3 regions of the Kytococcus sp. Marseille-QA3725 genome follow, and region 2 is predicted to be linked to each of the others. Evidence: predicted binding sites of a transcription regulator. Region 2 holds the regulator's gene; each other region holds the start of a gene.
The links. The regulator LexA, encoded in region 2, represses DNA repair genes until DNA is damaged. The targets are predictions, from matches to a motif close to TCGAACANNTGTTCGA.
Positions count from the first base shown of each region.

Region 1 (5,505 bases), on a different contig from region 2:
CTGCGTGACCTTGCCCTTGCCAGCCAGCTTGTCCAGCGTGGCGCCGAGCTTCTCCACGGCGGCTGCCGCAGTGCCTTCGCGGACGTCCACCAGGTGCACCTCGTGCCCTGCCTGGGCTGCCACCTGGGCGATGCCGGCACCCATCGAACCGGCGCCGATCACGGCCACCGGTGCCAGTCGGGTGGGGGTCTCCTGGGTCTCGGTCATGTGCACCTCGCTCATGGGGTCAGTAGATCAGGCTCGATCGGTGCGACGCGGATCACTACTCTGTCGGCATGACTGACACCACCGCGTCCGCACCGAGCCACTCGACCACTCCGCCGAAGGTCCCCGAGGCGGCCGGGGCCCTGGTGGAGAAGCACCGCGAGGTCCTGTCCGAGGCCCTGTCGGCGCTGGAGTCGCGCTCGTTCTACAGCCGTTACCCCGAGTCCCCGTCGCCCAAGGTCCACGGGGAGGACGCGGCGCCGAATGGTCTGAAGGCCCACGAGGCCACGCTGGGGCAGCGCTTCGAGTCGCTCACCTCGCAGCCCTCCACCGGTGAGTGGGTCGGCTCGGAGAAGTCCCCGTACGGGCCGGAGCTTGGGGTTGGCTACCCGCAGCTCGACGTCGTGGCCGCCATGGACGCCGCAGTGTCCGCGCAGAAGGCCTGGCGCGACGCCGGTCCCGAGGCCCGTGCCGCGGTCTCCGTCGAGATCATCGACCGCATCGCCGCGCGCGGCTTCGAGATGGCGCACGCGGTCATGCACACCTCGGGCCAGCCCTTCGTCATGGCCTTTCAGGCTGGCGGTCCGCACGCCATGGACCGGGCCCTCGAGGCCGTCACCGTCGCCCTTGCCGAGCAGCGCAAGGTCCCCGAGTCGGTCGTCTGGGAGAAGCCGGCCAAGGGTGAGCCCATCCGCATGCAGAAGGACTACCGCGTCATCGGTCGTGGTGTCGGTCTGGTGATCGGCTGCAACACGTTCCCCACCTGGAACGCCTACCCGGGCATCTTCGCGAGCCTCGCGACGGGCAACGCCGTGGTCGTCAAGCCGCACCCGATGGCCGTCCTGCCGCTGGCCATCACCGTCGAGGTGGCCCGTGAGGTGCTCGCCGAGGCCGGTTTCGACCCCGCCCTGGTGCAGCTCGCTCCCGAGGACAAGGGCGGCACCCTGGCCAAGGACCTCGCCCTGGACCCGGCTGTGAAGATCATCGACTACACGGGTGGTCCGGGCTTCGGCCACTGGCTGGAGACCGAGGCCGTGGCCGCCGGCAAGCTGGTCTACACCGAGAAGGCCGGCATCAACACGGTGGTCGTGGACTCCTTCTCGGACCTGCGGGCCTCCACGGGCAACCTGGCGTTCTCGTTCTCGCTCTACTCGGGCCAGATGTGCACCGCGCCGCAGAACGTCTACGCCAAGTCCACCGGCATCAGCACGCCGGACGGCGAGCTGACCGCCGAGGAGTTCGCGCAGTCCCTCGGCAAGGCCATCACCGCGTTCAACAAGGAGGACGCCAAGGCCGTCGAGGTCCTGGGTGCCACGGTCAACGAGGACGTCCGTGCCCGTGCCAACGACTTCTCCGGGCTGGCCGAGCGCCTGGGTGGCGAGGTCGTCCTGGCTCCGCGCGAGGTGGAGCACCCGAAGTTCCCCGACGCCGTGGTCCGGACCCCGGGCATCATCCTGCTCGACGCCGACAAGCGGGACGCCTACACCCAGGAATGCTTCGGCCCGGTGGTGTTCGTCATCCGGACCGAGTCGACAGAGCAGTCGCTGCAGATCGCCACGGAGACCATCCAGGAGCACGGCGCCATGACCATGGCGGTGTACTCCACCGACGAGAACGTCCTGGCAGACTCCCGCGAGGCCGCCGCCGACGCAGGTGTGGCGCTCAGCGAGAACCTCACGGGTCAGATCTTCGTGAACCAGACGGCTGCGTTCAGCGACTTCCACGGCACGGGTGCGAACCCCGCTGCGAATGCGGCTTACGCCGACGCCGCGTTCGTCAGCAACCGCTTCCGGGTGGTCACCACGCGTCGCCACGTCTGAGCCCCTTCCGTGCGCGCCGTTCCGTCTCGGACGGTGCACACCGAGCCCGCTGCCGGCACCGTCCGGTGGCGGGCTCGTCACGTCCGGCTGACTTCTCATCACGCCCCCTGCCCCCGCCATCGTGAGTGGTCCGTCCGCCAGGTGAAGCGCACCGTGGCCACTCCGTCCTCGTTCCTCTCGATCGTGTGCGTCCTGCGTGGGTCGTCCAGCAACCGGTGGTGCTGGCCGCACAGTGGGATCCCGTTCTGCAGGTCTGTTCCCCCTCCGCCTGGGTGCCACGTCTGCCCGTCGGGCCCTCGGACGGGAGCCCACGGGTCGGCGTGGTGGATCTCGGTCCAGGCGAACGGCCGGTCGCACGCTTCCTCTGCGCACTGCGAGTACCGCAGGGCCAGCGCCGATCTCTGCACCTCGGAGTAGCACCGGCGCTGCTGGCCCAGGTCGAGCAGCTGCCCCGCTCCGCCCATCACCGCCGGGATGATGCCGGCCTGACTGGCCAGGCGCCGCACCTGCTGGGCCGAGACGGACGCGCCCGAGTCCGTCACGCCTGCGCGATCGGTCTCGCCACGGAGGGTCTCGAGCTCGGTGCGCACCAACAGGATCACGTTGGACTTGGAGCCGAGTCGGTCACCGGGCAGGTGGTCGACCAGCGTCGCCAGGGCCTTGCCCTGCTCGTTGCGGCGATCGAGCTCGCGGTGCCTGCGGCCCGTGCCCGCCAGTGCCGGTGCGGGTGCCGGAGCGGAGGTCGAGGAGGCCTCGGCCCCATCGACCATCGCTGCTCCACTTGCCCGACGACGCGGGGAGCTCAGGCTCTCGACGGCCTTCTTCAGCATGTGCGCCTGCAGCTCCGGCAGGACGAACTGGCCGAACCAGGTGCCGTCCTCGTTGTCCTTCATCCAGAACGACGCCTTGTCGAGGGCAGCCGTCTCCTCCGCGAGGACCTGCTCGTTCTCGTGCTCGTCGACCTGCTGACGGTCCAGTCCCAGCACCTCGAGCGCACGCCGGGCTGCCGGGCGCAGGCTGCTGGGGGAGCGACGCTTCGCCAGCTCCACCAGGTGGTGCTCCACACGTGCCCGCTCGGCGGGTGTGAGGCTCTCCGGCAGGTCCTCCATCTCCCCCACGATGATCAGGGCATGGCGCTCGCTGATCAGTCCTCGATCAGCCGCGGCTGCCGTCAAGGGGCAGCGCACACCGACTTCCTCACCCTCGCGAGGGCCGGTGGTGTTCGTTCCCACCGGGTGATCCGGGCCGGGCGTCCCCGTCGAAGGGGTCGCGTTGCCGAGTGCCTCGGCCAGCTTCTGATCGCGGCCGGTGTCCCAGCCGTCCGAGCGTGAGGCGCGCCCCGCGAACTGCCCGTCGTCGGTGTGCACGGCCCGGCCCGACTCCCGCGCCGACCGCACCACGTCCATGCTGCGACTCCGGATGCGGTCACCTCGATTGGCCAGCACCTTGCTCTGTTCGACCAGCCATGTGAGCCCCTCGCGATCCAGCGCAGGGCCCTGGGCGCCCAACGCGGCGATGCCCCGCATCACCTCGTCCGTGGCCGCCTGGGCTGCGGCGAAGGCGGTTGCCAGCTCGGACAGAGCAGCGTCGGGCGCCGTCATCTCCCGCATCGCCGTGGTCATCGGGCCCCCCTCCCCGCTTGCGCCAGTTCCTTCCCCGCGATCAAGATAGTACACATGATCTATATCGGTGTCAACAAAGCTAGAACGTGTGAACTATGTGAGGAGGCGGGGGTCAAGCGTGCCCACGCTGTGGACAGGTCGCGACAATGGGTGCCATGCCCAGTGATCTGCCCCATCTCCCGCCCGGCTATCGCGTCGATCGCGCCGTGCTCGAGGACGTGTCGGCCATCGTCGCCCTCCTGTGCGATGACCCCCTGGGGGCCACGCGCGAGGGGGATGACATGGCGCCCTATGTGTCGGCGTTCCGGGCCATCGATGCCGATCCGGCGCACTTCCTCGCCGTCGTCCGTTCGGCAGGAGGCTCAGTGGTGGGCACCATGCAGCTGACGCTGGTCCCGGGGCTGTCGCGAGGTGGTCTGCTGCGGTTGCAGATCGAAGGGGTTCGGATCGCCGAAGGTGAGCGCGGTGGGGGCCTGGGTGCCGTGATGATGCGCTGGGCGCACGCCTGGGGGCCCGTAGGAGCGCGAGCATGGTGCAGCTCACGTCGGATCGTTCACGGCGCGATGCGCACCGCTTCTACGAGCGACTGGGGCACGAGGCCACGCACGTCGGGATGAAACGCCGACTTCCCTGATTTCTTGAGCAAGTCTTTACCGGAGCCTGTGGAGAACCTCGACCGACGGGTTCGGGTCCGTGCCATGGTGCCCATGTCGGGGTCGGTCATGGATGACGAGGCGGGTCAGGGTGTCTGTTCGGTCGTGGATCAAGCTGTCTGCGCTCACGTTGGTGGGTGCGCTGTCGGTGAGTGCGTGTGCTGCGGATGCGGAGGAGTCGAGCAGGCCCGAAGGGGCCTCGTCTCCCGTGGAGAGTGGTACGGAAGGGGGCTCCTCGCCCGCTCGGTCGGAGTCGACGGCACCCTCGGGGGCATCGTCCTCGGCTAGCCAGGAGGCGTCGCCGTCGGCAGGTCGCGGGTCCTCGTCCGAGGCGTCCGGCGGTGAGGCCGAGGACCCCGGGCTGCCGAAGATGCCTGCCGTGGCGAAGGAGAACTCCGAAGCCGGCGCGGAGGCTTTCGCGCTCTGGTATGTGGAGACGTGGGCCCATCTCTTTGAGCATCCTGCTGCTGGGATCCTCGATGAGCACTCTGGTGATGGGTGCAAGACATGTGGGCGCTGGATCAAGCAGTTCGCGGAAGCTGAGTCCACGGGGGAACATGCGGCTTCACCTGCCGTGCGAGTCCGTGATGTGGATATTCGCCCCCTGGGCGATGGGAAGTATGAAGCCTCGGTTAGGTTCCAGCAATTGTCATACGACATTGTTGATCGGCAGGGTGCGGTCGTGCAATCTATGTCCCCCGATGGGGTCACCGGTTTCATCCCCACTCTTGAATACCGAGATGGGTGGGTTGTGACCGATATGCCCGTGCGTGGTGATGGGTCCCACGGGGGCGCCAGTGCTTATTGATCTCTTCCTCTTCGCTACAGGTGATGAGTGTGGGTGGGAGGGGTATTGCGACGAGGGTGATGACGGCTTTGTTTTGGGGCTACGCGAGCAAGAAGTCAAAGACCTCGCCGACGAATTCCCCCCGAACTCCAAACCGCCCCGCCCCAAGGATCCGCCCACGCTGTACTACGAGTACACGGCCCAGCCGGCTTGTGGATATCCGCCCGGTCCTTCGGAGGGCGACATGTGCACAAGGGCTGCCGAGGGGTGCAAGGGCCACCCGGGTGACGGCCCCTTGATGGACATCTCCCGTCGGGTCATGCGCACCGAGGACGACACCGAGGTCCAGTGGTGGGAGCACCTCGACGTGACCTGCTTCCCCGCAGCCCTCCCCGCCCGATCCGGGCAGGTCGCCGACG
Region 1 is NZ_JBUCLA010000002.1:558,404-563,908, forward strand. It holds gene ACY8FT_RS10725 (3-hydroxyacyl-CoA dehydrogenase NAD-binding domain-containing protein) at 1-222, opposite strand, end outside; gene paaN (phenylacetic acid degradation protein PaaN) at 276-2,024, shown strand; gene ACY8FT_RS10735 (HNH endonuclease signature motif containing protein) at 2,123-3,646, opposite strand; gene ACY8FT_RS10740 (GNAT family N-acetyltransferase) at 3,802-4,263, shown strand; gene ACY8FT_RS10745 (DUF6318 family protein) at 4,373-5,107, shown strand; gene ACY8FT_RS10750 (hypothetical protein) at 5,406-5,505, shown strand, end outside.
Region 1: the regulator LexA is predicted to act here: its motif matches at 3,693-3,708, upstream of ACY8FT_RS10735 (HNH endonuclease signature motif containing protein).

Region 2 (5,505 bases):
CCCCCCAGCTGCCAGGCGAGGCCCGCCGAGGTCGCGGCCAGGACGGCGACGGCCGTGCCCAGCACGGGCACCAACCAGACGGGGTGCCCGGAGGCGCCCACACCCTGGTCGGAGGCCGCCGTCTCCTCGCCGTCGGAGTCCGCCCCGCCGTCACCGCCAGGGCCCCCGCCGTCCTGCGTGCCTTCGGAGGAAGTGCTCCCGTCGTCGCTGCCCTCAGAGGCGTCCCCGGTGGGCTCGGGCTGCGAGCCGGCGTCCCCGTCGTCCGGGGCGTCCTCGTCGTCGTCACCCGCGGGGTCGCCAGCCGGGTCGCCTTCGTCATCGCCGTCCCCGCCCCTGGGCTCCTCCTGCGAATCCCCCGACTCGTCGGCCAGGCTCTCCGAGGGCAGGGGCTCCACGCTCGCCGGCCCGGTCGGGAGACCCGGGGGCACCTCACCCGGGGACGCATCCGCCCCGTTCTCACCGGACGCGGACGGATCCCGACCCGGCGAGGTGCTGGGCGACGGCGTGTCGGGGACCCGCGCAGGGCCCCCATCGGGCGACCAGGTGCTCGCGAGCACGAGGAGCTCCGCGACCCCGGGCGCGACCACGTCCTCGGTGTACCCGCCGTGCACCGGGCGGGCCCTGTGGAACTCCTCCTCCAACGTGGTCGACGAGGTGAGCATCCGGCTCATCCCCGGCGCCGCGTCGCAGACCAGGTCGCCCTCGCTGCAGATGGACAGCACCCGGGAGTACAGCTCCGGCGGGATGACGTCCTGGTCCTCGGCCAGCACCCGAGCGATGCGGCTGTTGGGCACCGACCCGCCGTGGAGCGCGAAGACCTCCTCGATGAGATTGCGCACCGCAGCACGCCGGGACGTGTCACCCTCTGGCCTCGCCTGGGAGCGCAGGTAGGTCAGCGTCGCCGCCAAGCCGATGGAGGGCGTGTCCAGCAGCCCCGCGATCTCCCGCGTGTTCTGCCCCGGGTGGTGGGCAGGGTTGCCGAGCAGGAGCGCACCGGCAAGCGTCGAGCTGTCCGCACCGGAGGCCAGTGCCCTCGTGATGACCTGGGCACCTTGGCTGAAGCCCGCCAGCACCACCGCCTGGTCCGGGCACCTCTCGGCACTGTGCTGGAGGACCCGTCGGAGCTCCTCGCGCCCGGCGTCGACCGACTCGAAGTAGTCCGTCGAGGGCGCGACGGACTCCAGGACGTGCGCTTCCAGCTCGTGTGCCCCCAGCGTGTGCGGGTCGACCGCCGGGTAGTCGAGATAGACCGACCGGACGTCGCCCGACAGCCGCTGGGTCAGCGAGTCCGCGACCCCGCCGACCGTGGCACCCCACGGCGCCTCCTCCCCCGATCCCCGCACACCGACGACCAGCACGTCCTGGCAGGCGAGCTGCTCCAGTCTGTCCGACGACACGGGGTCCACCGCCGACTCCGTGGCGGGCCAACCGGCTGGGTGGTCCTCCGCCTGCGCCACGGGGACCGACCCCAGCCCCACGGACGTGACGAGCAGACCCGTGGCCAGGAGGGCACGGGCCGCTCCTCGCACTTGGGCGGCACCTCGGCCGGACTGCCTCTGCTCCACGCCTCCATTGTGGCGGGAGTCCACCCTGTACCCCACCGCGCGCCATCCCCTCCCGATGACCAGCGTTCCTCCACGTCCCCGATACCAGCCCCTGCCTCCGCAGCACAGGCCCTCCCGGAGGGTCCTCGGCGCCGGCTCCCCGATGTGTGGTGGAGTGACGCCATGCACCTCCCCATGCCCGCACCGAACGAGACCGACCGGCTGCACGAGCTCAGTCGTGACTCCGCGGACCACGACGCCATCACCGATCTCTGGAAGGCCGGCTTCGCGCTCCCGCGCTGGTGGTTCCTCCCCGCAGGGCCCGAGGGTGCTGTCGCTCCCGTCGCCGCCGAGATCGAGGGCACGATGATGCTCCTCGGCTTCACCAGCAGCGAGCGGGCCCGTCACTTCGCGGTGGAGCAGGGCATGTCCGACCCGGAGGAGCCCGCCGACCTGCTGGCCAAGCAGCCGGCGGACATCGTCCGCGGCGCGGACGACTTCATCGCCTCCGGCGTGGAGGGCATCGTCATGGACGTGCACATCTCCGGCTGGTTCGCCCCCTTCGAGGGCCTGAGCCCGATGTGGCGTCGCGTCACCGGCACCACCCTCGACTGACGGCCCTCGAGCAACACCCTTCGCCCCCTCCCCTCGACTCCCCCTCGGCCGGCGCCCCTCGACCTCCCTGTCGGGCTCCGGCCTCGCCCGACGCCCCGGGCCGCTCACGGCCCAGGCCTCCCTCAGGGCTCCGGGACGACCAGCTCCTGACCGGCTTGCACCTCGGAGGTCCCGAGCCCGTTGGCCTCCTGCAGCATCAGCACGCCCTGCTCGACCGGCACCTCGGGGAGGTGCTCGACGGCCACGTGCCCCAAGGTCTGCCCGTCCCCGACCACGACGTGCTGCGCGCCGGAGGCGTCCGGCCCGGCCCCGACCGACTGCCACGCCACGAGCAGCACCAGCGCAACCGCCAGCACCAGGCCCAGCACCTGACGGGCCGCACGTCCGCGAGCCGTCAGCCGCATGCGCGGAGCCGGTCGCTGCGCCTGCCGCCGGAAGGGCGCAGCGTGCACGCCCGCACGCTGCCCCACGACGCCTCGACCGAGACGAGGTGCCTCACAGGTGATCGCGCTCATGTCCACTCCTTCCCCTCCGGACGCCTGTCCGTCGGATGTCTGTACTATGTGTAGCACAGGTGGTCGACGCCCTCCAAGACACGCCCGAACGGATGTCCGCTCGCGCGGGGCCGGGGCGTCGTACCCTGTGACCGCACGGCTGTCGGCCGAGCGCGTGATCGACTCCTCCTTCGCGGGGGGGGAACGCGGGTCCGTCCGACAACACCTGAAGTCAATCGGTGACCACCGACAACATCGGGAGATCGTTGGGAGGACGGCGATCTGCTGAGCACGGCGGCGGTCAGCGACATCGCCCGAGGCACGCCAGACGACCGCCGCGACGACCCAGCGAAGGGGGACCATGACCAACCGGAGGAACGAGCCGGGCCTGCGCCGCAACGAGCCGCTGACCGACCGGCAGACCAGGGTGCTGGAGGTCATCCGACACTCGATCGACGAGCGGGGCTACCCGCCGAGCATGCGCGAGATCGCCGAGCAGGTGGAGCTCGCCTCCGCGAGCTCCGTGCAGCACCAGCTCAACGCGCTGCAGCGCAAGGGCTACATCCGCCGCGACCCCAACCGCCCCCGCGCCCTGGAGATCCTGGACGCCCAGTGGCCGGGTGACCGCGGGTACCGCAAGCTGCCGGAGGACACCTGGGACCCCTCCGAGGCCGCCGACGCCCAGCCGCCGGCCAGCTACGTGCCCGTGGTGGGGCAGATCGCCGCCGGTGGACCGATCCTGGCCGAGGAGCGCGTGGAGGACGTCTTCCCGCTCCCCAAGCAGATCGTCGGTGACGGCGAGCTCTTCCTGCTGCGCGTCAAGGGGGACTCGATGGTCGACGCGGCCATCTGCGACGGCGACTGGGTCGTGGTGCGCCGCCAGCAGGCCGCCATCAACGGCGACATCGTGGCCGCGCTCATCGACGACGAGGCGACGGTGAAGACCTACAAGAAGGTCAAGAACCAGATCTGGCTGCAGCCGCACAACCCCATGTTCGACCCGATCGACGGTAACGACGCCACCATCCTGGGCAAGGTCACCGCGGTCCTGCGCCGCGTCTGATCGCGTCCGGACCGCTCGGGCCCGGGCCGCGCCCGGCCCGAGCGGGGTGCGACAGGTCTCCGGGGACCCGTCGGGGTCCGGCAGGTCCGAGGGGCTCCGGTACGGGTGGGATCGGAGCACGTCCCCGAGCCCTCCCACACGGGGTCACCCCGCCTCGACGGCCACCCCGAGCCGATCGGCGACGGCCAGCAGCGTCTCGTCCACCATCGCGTCCACGGTCAGCGTCGCCTCCCGGTGGGCTCGGTGCCATCCCCGGGTCACCACGGCGACCGGCCCACCGGCGCGGTGCACGTGCCGGGCGAAGCGGTAGCCGCTCATCACCTTGAGGCTCGAGCCGAGCACCAGCAGCCCGTCGGCGCCGTCCACCATCGCATAGGCCCGGTCCACGCGCTCCCGCGGGACGTTCTCCCCGAAGTACACGACGTCCGGCTTGAGCTCGTCGGCCCCGCACACGAGGCAGTCGACCGTGCGGAACGAGGCGACCACCTCCTCGTCCAGGGCCACGTCGCCGTCCGGACGGACCTGCCCGCCCCGCAGCGCGACGTCGCGGTGGTGCGGGTTCAGCTCACCCAGCCGCGCCTGCAGCGACGACCGCTCCTCGACCGCCCCGCACACCAGGCAGACGATGCGCGACAGCGTCCCGTGCAGATCCAGCACGTCCGGCGACCCGGCCCGTTGGTGCAGCCCGTCCACGTTCTGCGTGATCACCCCGGTGATGCCCGCGACCTCACCACCCGCCGCGCCCTCGGCCTGGAGCGCCGCGAGCGCCCGGTGCCCCGCGTTCGGCTGGGCACCGGTGAAGCGCTCCCACCCCACGAAGGCACGCGCCCAGTAGCGCCGCCGGGCCTCGGGACCGGCACGGAAGTCGCCGATCGTCATCGGTTGCACACGCCGCACCCCGTCCGGCCCCCGGTAGTCCGGGATGCCCGAGGCGGTCGACATGCCCGCCCCCGTCACCACCGCCAGCCGCTGCCCGGCCAGCAGCTCGGCCAGGGCCTCCACCTCCTGCGGGGCGGCCCGGACCACGGGCGGCAGGGTCACCGGGCTGTCCACCTCCGGCATCGCGGCGCCCGAGGACCCCTCAGCCACGGCGACGCCCAGCCGTCCTGCGACCCAGCTGCCGTCGTCCGGCGCGTGCCCAACGGCGGGGTGCCCGTCGCCCGACGAGCGACATCCGCCCCGACCCCCGCAGCGCCCGCAGCGCGACCTCGGGGTCGGCCACCTCCGGGTACGGGTAGCGGGCGGGTGCGTCGCGCATGATCAGCTGCGGCGCGTACCGGCGGATGGCCGAGTCCGCCACGCCGTACCCGTGGCGCTCGATGATCTTCTGCTCCTCGTCGCTGAAGGCGTCCATGTCCGTGCGGATCTGGTTGATCTGCGCGGCCACCTCCACGGGATAGCTCTGCGGGACTCGCGAGTCCATCGCCCAGGACGCGCCCTCCAGCACACCCCAGTTGAAGGCCGAGTGCAGCCAGCGCAGCCGCGTGACCTCCCCACCACCGGCCGCGATGCTGATGACGTGCAGGATCCGCCCCAAGGGCGTCCGCGCGCTGCGGGCCCGGAAGACCGCTCCCCCGTCGCTCACCAGCACCGAGGCGTGGTCGCGCCAGACCGGCTCGAGCGCGAGGTTGTCGTAGATGCCGCCGTCCAGCAGCTGCACCGTGCGCGAGATCCGGGGCCTCGCCGCCGCGTCCACCTGCCCCACCCGGCCGCCGGTGAGGTCCAGCGTCGAGGCGTCGATGTCGAACGGCGCGAAGTACGGCGGGTAGGCGCTGGAGGCCGCCACGAC
Region 2 is NZ_JBUCLA010000001.1:430,207-435,711, reverse strand. It holds gene ACY8FT_RS02025 (cutinase family protein) at 1-1,565, opposite strand, end outside; gene ACY8FT_RS02020 (hypothetical protein) at 1,740-2,159, shown strand; gene ACY8FT_RS02015 (LysM peptidoglycan-binding domain-containing protein) at 2,282-2,611, opposite strand; gene lexA (transcriptional repressor LexA) at 3,015-3,716, shown strand; gene ACY8FT_RS02005 (Sir2 family NAD-dependent protein deacetylase) at 3,861-4,805, opposite strand; gene ACY8FT_RS02000 (patatin-like phospholipase family protein) at 4,798-5,505, opposite strand, start outside.

Region 3 (5,505 bases), 820 kb from region 2:
GTCTAGGGCCCACAACCAGCGGAGGTTCTCGTGTCCCACGGTAGTGCCCGTCTGACTGTCCATGGCAGGCGGTTGATCGTTCAGCGGTACCAGGCAGGGTGGAAACAGGCTCATATCGCCGCGGCGATGGGTGTCTCTCGCAAGACCGTGGCGACGTGGATCGCCCGGTATGCCGCCGAGGGTGAGGCCGGGTTGCTCACACGGTCCTCCCGGCCGCACTCGATGCCGCGGCGTACGGCCCCGCACATCGAGACCGAGGTGGTGGCGGCCCGGGCGCGTCACCGGGTCGGGCAGGACGTCCTGGCGGCCCGGGTCGGTGTCCCAGCGCGCACGATCAACCGGATCCTGCACCGTCACGGTGTGGCCCTGCTGCGGGACTGCGACCCGTTGACCGGACAGGTCATCCGGGCATCGAAGGCCACCACGGTCCGCTACGAGCGGGACCGTCCCGGTGAGCTGGTCCACGTGGACGTGAAGAAGATCGGGAAGATCCCCGACGGTGGTGGGTGGCGGGCCCGTGGGCGGGCGGCCACCCAGGTGGCGAAGTGTCGGCGGGGCCCGGTGGGGTACGACTACGTGCACTCGATGGTCGATGACCATTCCCGGTTGGCCTACAGCGAGATCCACGACGACGAGAAGGCCACCACCTGCGCGGGATTCCTCGCCCGGGCCGCGGCCTACTTCGCCGCCCACGGGATCGGCACGATCGAGCGGGTGATGAGCGACAACGCGCTGGCCTACCGCAAGAGCACGGTCTTCGCCCAAGCGGTGGCCGTCCTGGGGGCCCGGCAGGTCTTCATCCGCCCGCACTGCCCGTGGCAGAACGGGAAAGTCGAACGCTTCAACCGGACCCTGGCAAGCGAGTGGGCCTACCGACAGGTCTTCACCAGCAACCAGGCCCGCCGCGAGGCGCTTGCACCCTGGCTGGAGCACTACAACACTGACCGCGGCCACAGCGCCCTGGGAGGACTCCCACCCACCAGCCGACTGTCACCAACCTGATGGCCGAGAACACCTAGGTGCCGAGCTCGGGCGGTCCGGCCCCTTCGCGCTCCTCCTCGTGCCAGTGCCATCGGCCGTCGGCGAAGGTCCCGGTCAGTCCGTCCCGGTGCACGACGGTGTGGTGCCGCTCGCAGAGCAGGGCCAGGTTGTCCACGTCGGTCGGCCCACCGTCCGCCCAGTGCACGACGTGGTGTGCGTGGCACCACCCCGGTGGTCGATCACATCCCGGGAAGGTGCACCCACCGTCCCGCAGGGCCAGGAAGCCTCGCTGAGCACCGGTGGCGTTCCGGTCGGCACGTCCGATCTCCAAGGGCGCACCGTCCGAGCCGAGCACGGCCGGCACCACACGGGCGTCACACGCGGCCTGTCGCAGTTGCGTCGGCGTCAGCACCGTCCCGTCGAAGGCCGACCCGTGCGCTGTGGGACCGGCATCGCGCGCCGGGCCAGGCAGCCCCCGGCCCCACCCGGCGCGGCGCACACCACCGACCCCACGCCGCGCGAGCTCGTCCTGCAGCGTCCGGTGGTCCAGGGTCACCAGCAGGGTGGTCGCGCCGGCGAGGCCGCAGCCCCCTGCCGTGGCCCGTGCGTCGGCGGCCTGCGCCCGCTCCACGAGCTCCAGGAGCGCATCCGCCCGACGGCGACCCGGGGTCCGTGGATCTCGGATCGATCGCCCCTGCTCGTCCTGGCCCCGGGCCGGGGCGGACAGGCCCTCCAGCGCGGTGCGGAGGCGCGCGGCGTCCGGCTGGTTGAGGTCCACCTGGAAGCGCACCAGACCGGTCGGCAGCTGCCGTTCGGTGAGCGTGGAGCACTCCTTGGCGCGCTCGTCCTCCCGGTCCAGGGTGTCCTCCCCGAAGCGCGCCATCACCTGGCGCGTGAGCTGTCGCAGGGCCCGGCTCGTCGCCCGGCCCCGTCCGGACGCGTTGAGTTTCTCGGCGTGCTGCAGGTAGTAGCCCAGGACCTGCTCCCGCTCGGCCCCGGGAAGCACCGGCAGCACGGTGAGGGACTCCTTGAGGAGGGTGTGGGCCACCCCCACCGACACCCCACCACCCCAGACCGCATCCGCGAGCGGCTCCGTGCCCGGTTCGAGCGTCGCCTCGGCGACGGTGGCGACCGCGTGCGCCCGTCCGGGCTCCGCGATGCCGGCCCGCTCCCGCACCCCCGCGGTCGTTCCGGCGCACCGGGACCCCTGGACCACGCCTCGGTCCACGGCCTCCGCCGTCACACCGGTCATCGCCGCCTCGACCACCCGCAACAGGCTGCCGAGGACCTCGACGACCGGCGCGAGCTCCGCCGAGCCCAGCTGCCAGAGATCGGGGCGAACCCGGTCCAGCTGTCGTGTCAGCGAGGCCGCCTGATCGAAGATCACCGTGGCGTGTGCTGCCTCCGCGACGGCCCCGGGCGTTCCACCCGTCGTGCGGTCGCCACCTCCGACATCCCACAACGCGGACATCGCGTCACCCCCCCCCCCCCCCCCCCCCGTTCGCTCACCCCGAGCGGGCCCACGACGCCCGCTAAGTCGGTTCCCCAACCGATACCTTCATGATACACAGACCCTTGCTGCACTGCAACACGTGTTCCACATCTGTGGGTGCTGCCTCAAGGAGACCGGGGCACGCATGTGCGGCCGCTCGACGCGAGGGCGTCGCAGGAGAGCGCGGGGTTCGAGCCCAGATCACACGCGGGCGGCCGCCCGAGCCCGCTCGACGACCTCGGGCAGCACCTGCAGGGCCCGCTCACCGTCGGCCGCGGTCGAGCTCCACCCCCACGAGAACCGCAGCCCCGAGCCGGCCTCCTCCGCGCTGCGCCCCATGGCCTCCAGCACGTGGCTGGGTCGGTTCACCCCGGCCGAGCAGGCCGACCCCGCCGACACGGCCACTCCGGCGGCGTCGAGGAGGAACAGGAGGTCCTCGCTGCGGCAGCCGTCGAAGGTCACGTGCGCGATGTGGTCCAACCGGTGCGCACCGCTGCCGGTCACCCGGGCCCCCACCCCGAGATCCAGCACGCCCGCTTCGAACTCCTCCCGCAGGGCACGGATGCGAGCGGCCTCGCCGCCACGGACACCGGGCACCCCGGCCCGACGCCCCTCCACCGCACAACGGACGGCGGCCGCGAACCCGACCACCTGCGCCACCGGCACCGTGCCGGACCGGACGCGCCGCTCCTGCCCGCCTCCGAAGGTGGCCGGCTCCAACCCGACCCCCCGGCGTGCGACGAGCGCACCGATCCCCTGCGGGCCACCCACCTTGTGCCCCGCGAGGGACAGCAGGTCGGCCCCGCAGCCCGCCACGTCCAGCTCCGTGTGCCCGAGCACCTGGACCGCATCGGCGTGCACGCTGCACCCCCGCTCCCGCGCCACCTGCGCCAGCGCCGGCAGGTCCTGCAGCACACCCGTCTCGTTGTTGCCCCAGACGATGCTGGCGAGCGCGGCCGGCCCGACCTCGTCGCCCTCGGCTCCGTGCCCGGCACGTCCCCCGACCCCGTCCCCATCCTCGCCCTCCGTCCCGGGTCCATCGAGCGCCGCCGCGAGCGCCGAGGCGGTGAGCACCCCGTCGCCGTCGACCTCCGCCCAGGACACGGGCACCCCGGCGATCCGGTTCAGCCGCGCGACGGCCTCGGTCACGGCGGCGTGCTCGGTACGCGTGGTGACCACCGGCGCCCCCGGCCGTCCGACGGCCTCGTGACCGCCCAGCACCGCGAGGTTGTCCGCCTCGGTGCCACCGCTGGTGAAGATCACCTCGCTCGGGTGCGCACCGATGAGGGCGGCCACCTCCTCACGGGCCTCCTCGACCCGTCGCCGGGCCTCCCGCCCGACCGCGTGCAGCGCCGACGGGTTGCCCGGCAGTCCCGCGACCGAGGCCATCGCCTCGGTGACCTCCGGCCGCTGCGGCGAGCTCGCGGCGTGGTCCAGGTAGACGACCTCGTCCATCGGCCGGCTCAGCCGCGCGCCGCGGCCAGCACGTCCGCCAGGTCCAGCACCCCGTCCATGAGCACCTTGCCCAGCAGCACCCCGGAGCACCCGCTGCGTGCCAGGTCCCGCACGTCGTCCAGCGAGCGCACACCACCACCGGCCTGCACCTGCAGGTCCTCCGCGCGGGAGAGCACCTCGCCCAGGAACTCGAGCCCCGGGCCCTGCAGCATCGACTCCCGGCTGATGTCGGTGGCCAGCACGTGCTGGAGCCCCGCTGCCCGGTGGATGTCGAGCAGCTCCTCCAGCGGCAGCCCCGCGTTGGTGGTGCGGCCACCCGTGGCCAGCCGCCACTCCTGCCGCCCGTCGGCCCCCTCGTGCAGCCGGGCGTCCAGCGCGACCGTCACCCGGTCCGGACCGAACTCACGGATCCAGCCGCTCACCATCTCCGGGCGGTTGGCCGCGAGTGACCCGACGACCACTCGCTCAGCACCGGCTGCGAGGACGGCGTCGACGTCACCGTGGGAACGCACTCCCCCGCCGACCTGCAGCCGCAGACCGGTGGCCTCGCGCACCTGCCGGATGATCTCGTCGTCGTTCCACCCACCGTGCTCCAGGGCGTCCAGGTCCACCAGGTGCAGCCACTGGGCACCGGCCGCGGCGTACCGCTGCGCGTGCTCCAACGGAGTGCCGTCGTACCGCGTGATGCGGTCGAAGTCCCCCTGCTCCAACCCGACGACCTCGCCCTCGAGCAGGTGCAGCACCGGGTAGCAGGTCAAGCCGTCGTCACGTGCCGTCATGGAGCCTCCTTCGCCAGGCACCGGATGGTGCCGATCCCACGGTGCCACGCACGGCCCCGGTCGCAGTGATCGGGGTCGGTGCGTCAGCCGCGGCGTGCCCGCAGCACGGCCTCGACCTGGGCCAGCGACAGCCCACGGTCCTGCAGCAGGACGAGCAGGTGGTAGACGAGGTCGGCCGACTCGCCGAGCAGCTCCTCGTCCCCCTGCGCCACGCCGGCGAGCGCGACCTCGACGCCCTCCTCACCGACCTTCTGGGCGATCCGGCGTGTGCCGTCCTCGAACAGGCGCGTCGTGTACGAGCCCTCGGGGCGGCTCGCGTGGCGCTCCGCGATCGTCCGCGCGAGGTGGCCGATCTCGCTGGCCGGCGGGGCGTCGTCGAAGCAGCTGGCCGATCCGGTGTGGCAGGTCGGTCCGGCAGGGCGGACGGTCACGAGCAAAGCGTCCCGGTCGCAGTCGGTGCGCAGGTCCACCAGCTCCAGGGTGTTGCCCGAGGTCTCCCCCTTGACCCACCGCTCGTTGCGGGACCGCGACCAGAAGGTCACCCGCCCGGTCTCCTGCGTGGCGGTCACGGCGCCCCGGTCCATCCAACCCAGCATCAGGACCGCGAGGGTGGCGGCGTCCTGCACCACCGCCGGCACCAGATCCCGCTCCTCACCCTCGCCCCGGCCACCCGGGGTGAAGTCCAGCTCCTGCACGTCCAGCCTCATCGCCGCACCTCCACGCCGGCCTCGGCCAGCTCGTCCTTCACCTGGTCGATCGTCAGGGTGCCCGAGTGGAAGACGCTGGCGGCCAACGCCG
Region 3 is NZ_JBUCLA010000001.1:1,249,451-1,254,955, forward strand. It holds gene ACY8FT_RS05745 (IS481 family transposase) at 31-1,002, shown strand; gene ACY8FT_RS05750 (HNH endonuclease signature motif containing protein) at 1,016-2,368, opposite strand; gene ACY8FT_RS05755 (cysteine desulfurase family protein) at 2,675-3,928, opposite strand; gene ACY8FT_RS05760 (1-(5-phosphoribosyl)-5-[(5-phosphoribosylamino)methylideneamino]imidazole-4-carboxamide isomerase) at 3,937-4,707, opposite strand; gene hisIE (bifunctional phosphoribosyl-AMP cyclohydrolase/phosphoribosyl-ATP diphosphatase HisIE) at 4,791-5,414, opposite strand; gene hisF (imidazole glycerol phosphate synthase subunit HisF) at 5,411-5,505, opposite strand, start outside.
Region 3: the regulator LexA is predicted to act here: its motif matches at 2,566-2,581, upstream of ACY8FT_RS05750 (HNH endonuclease signature motif containing protein).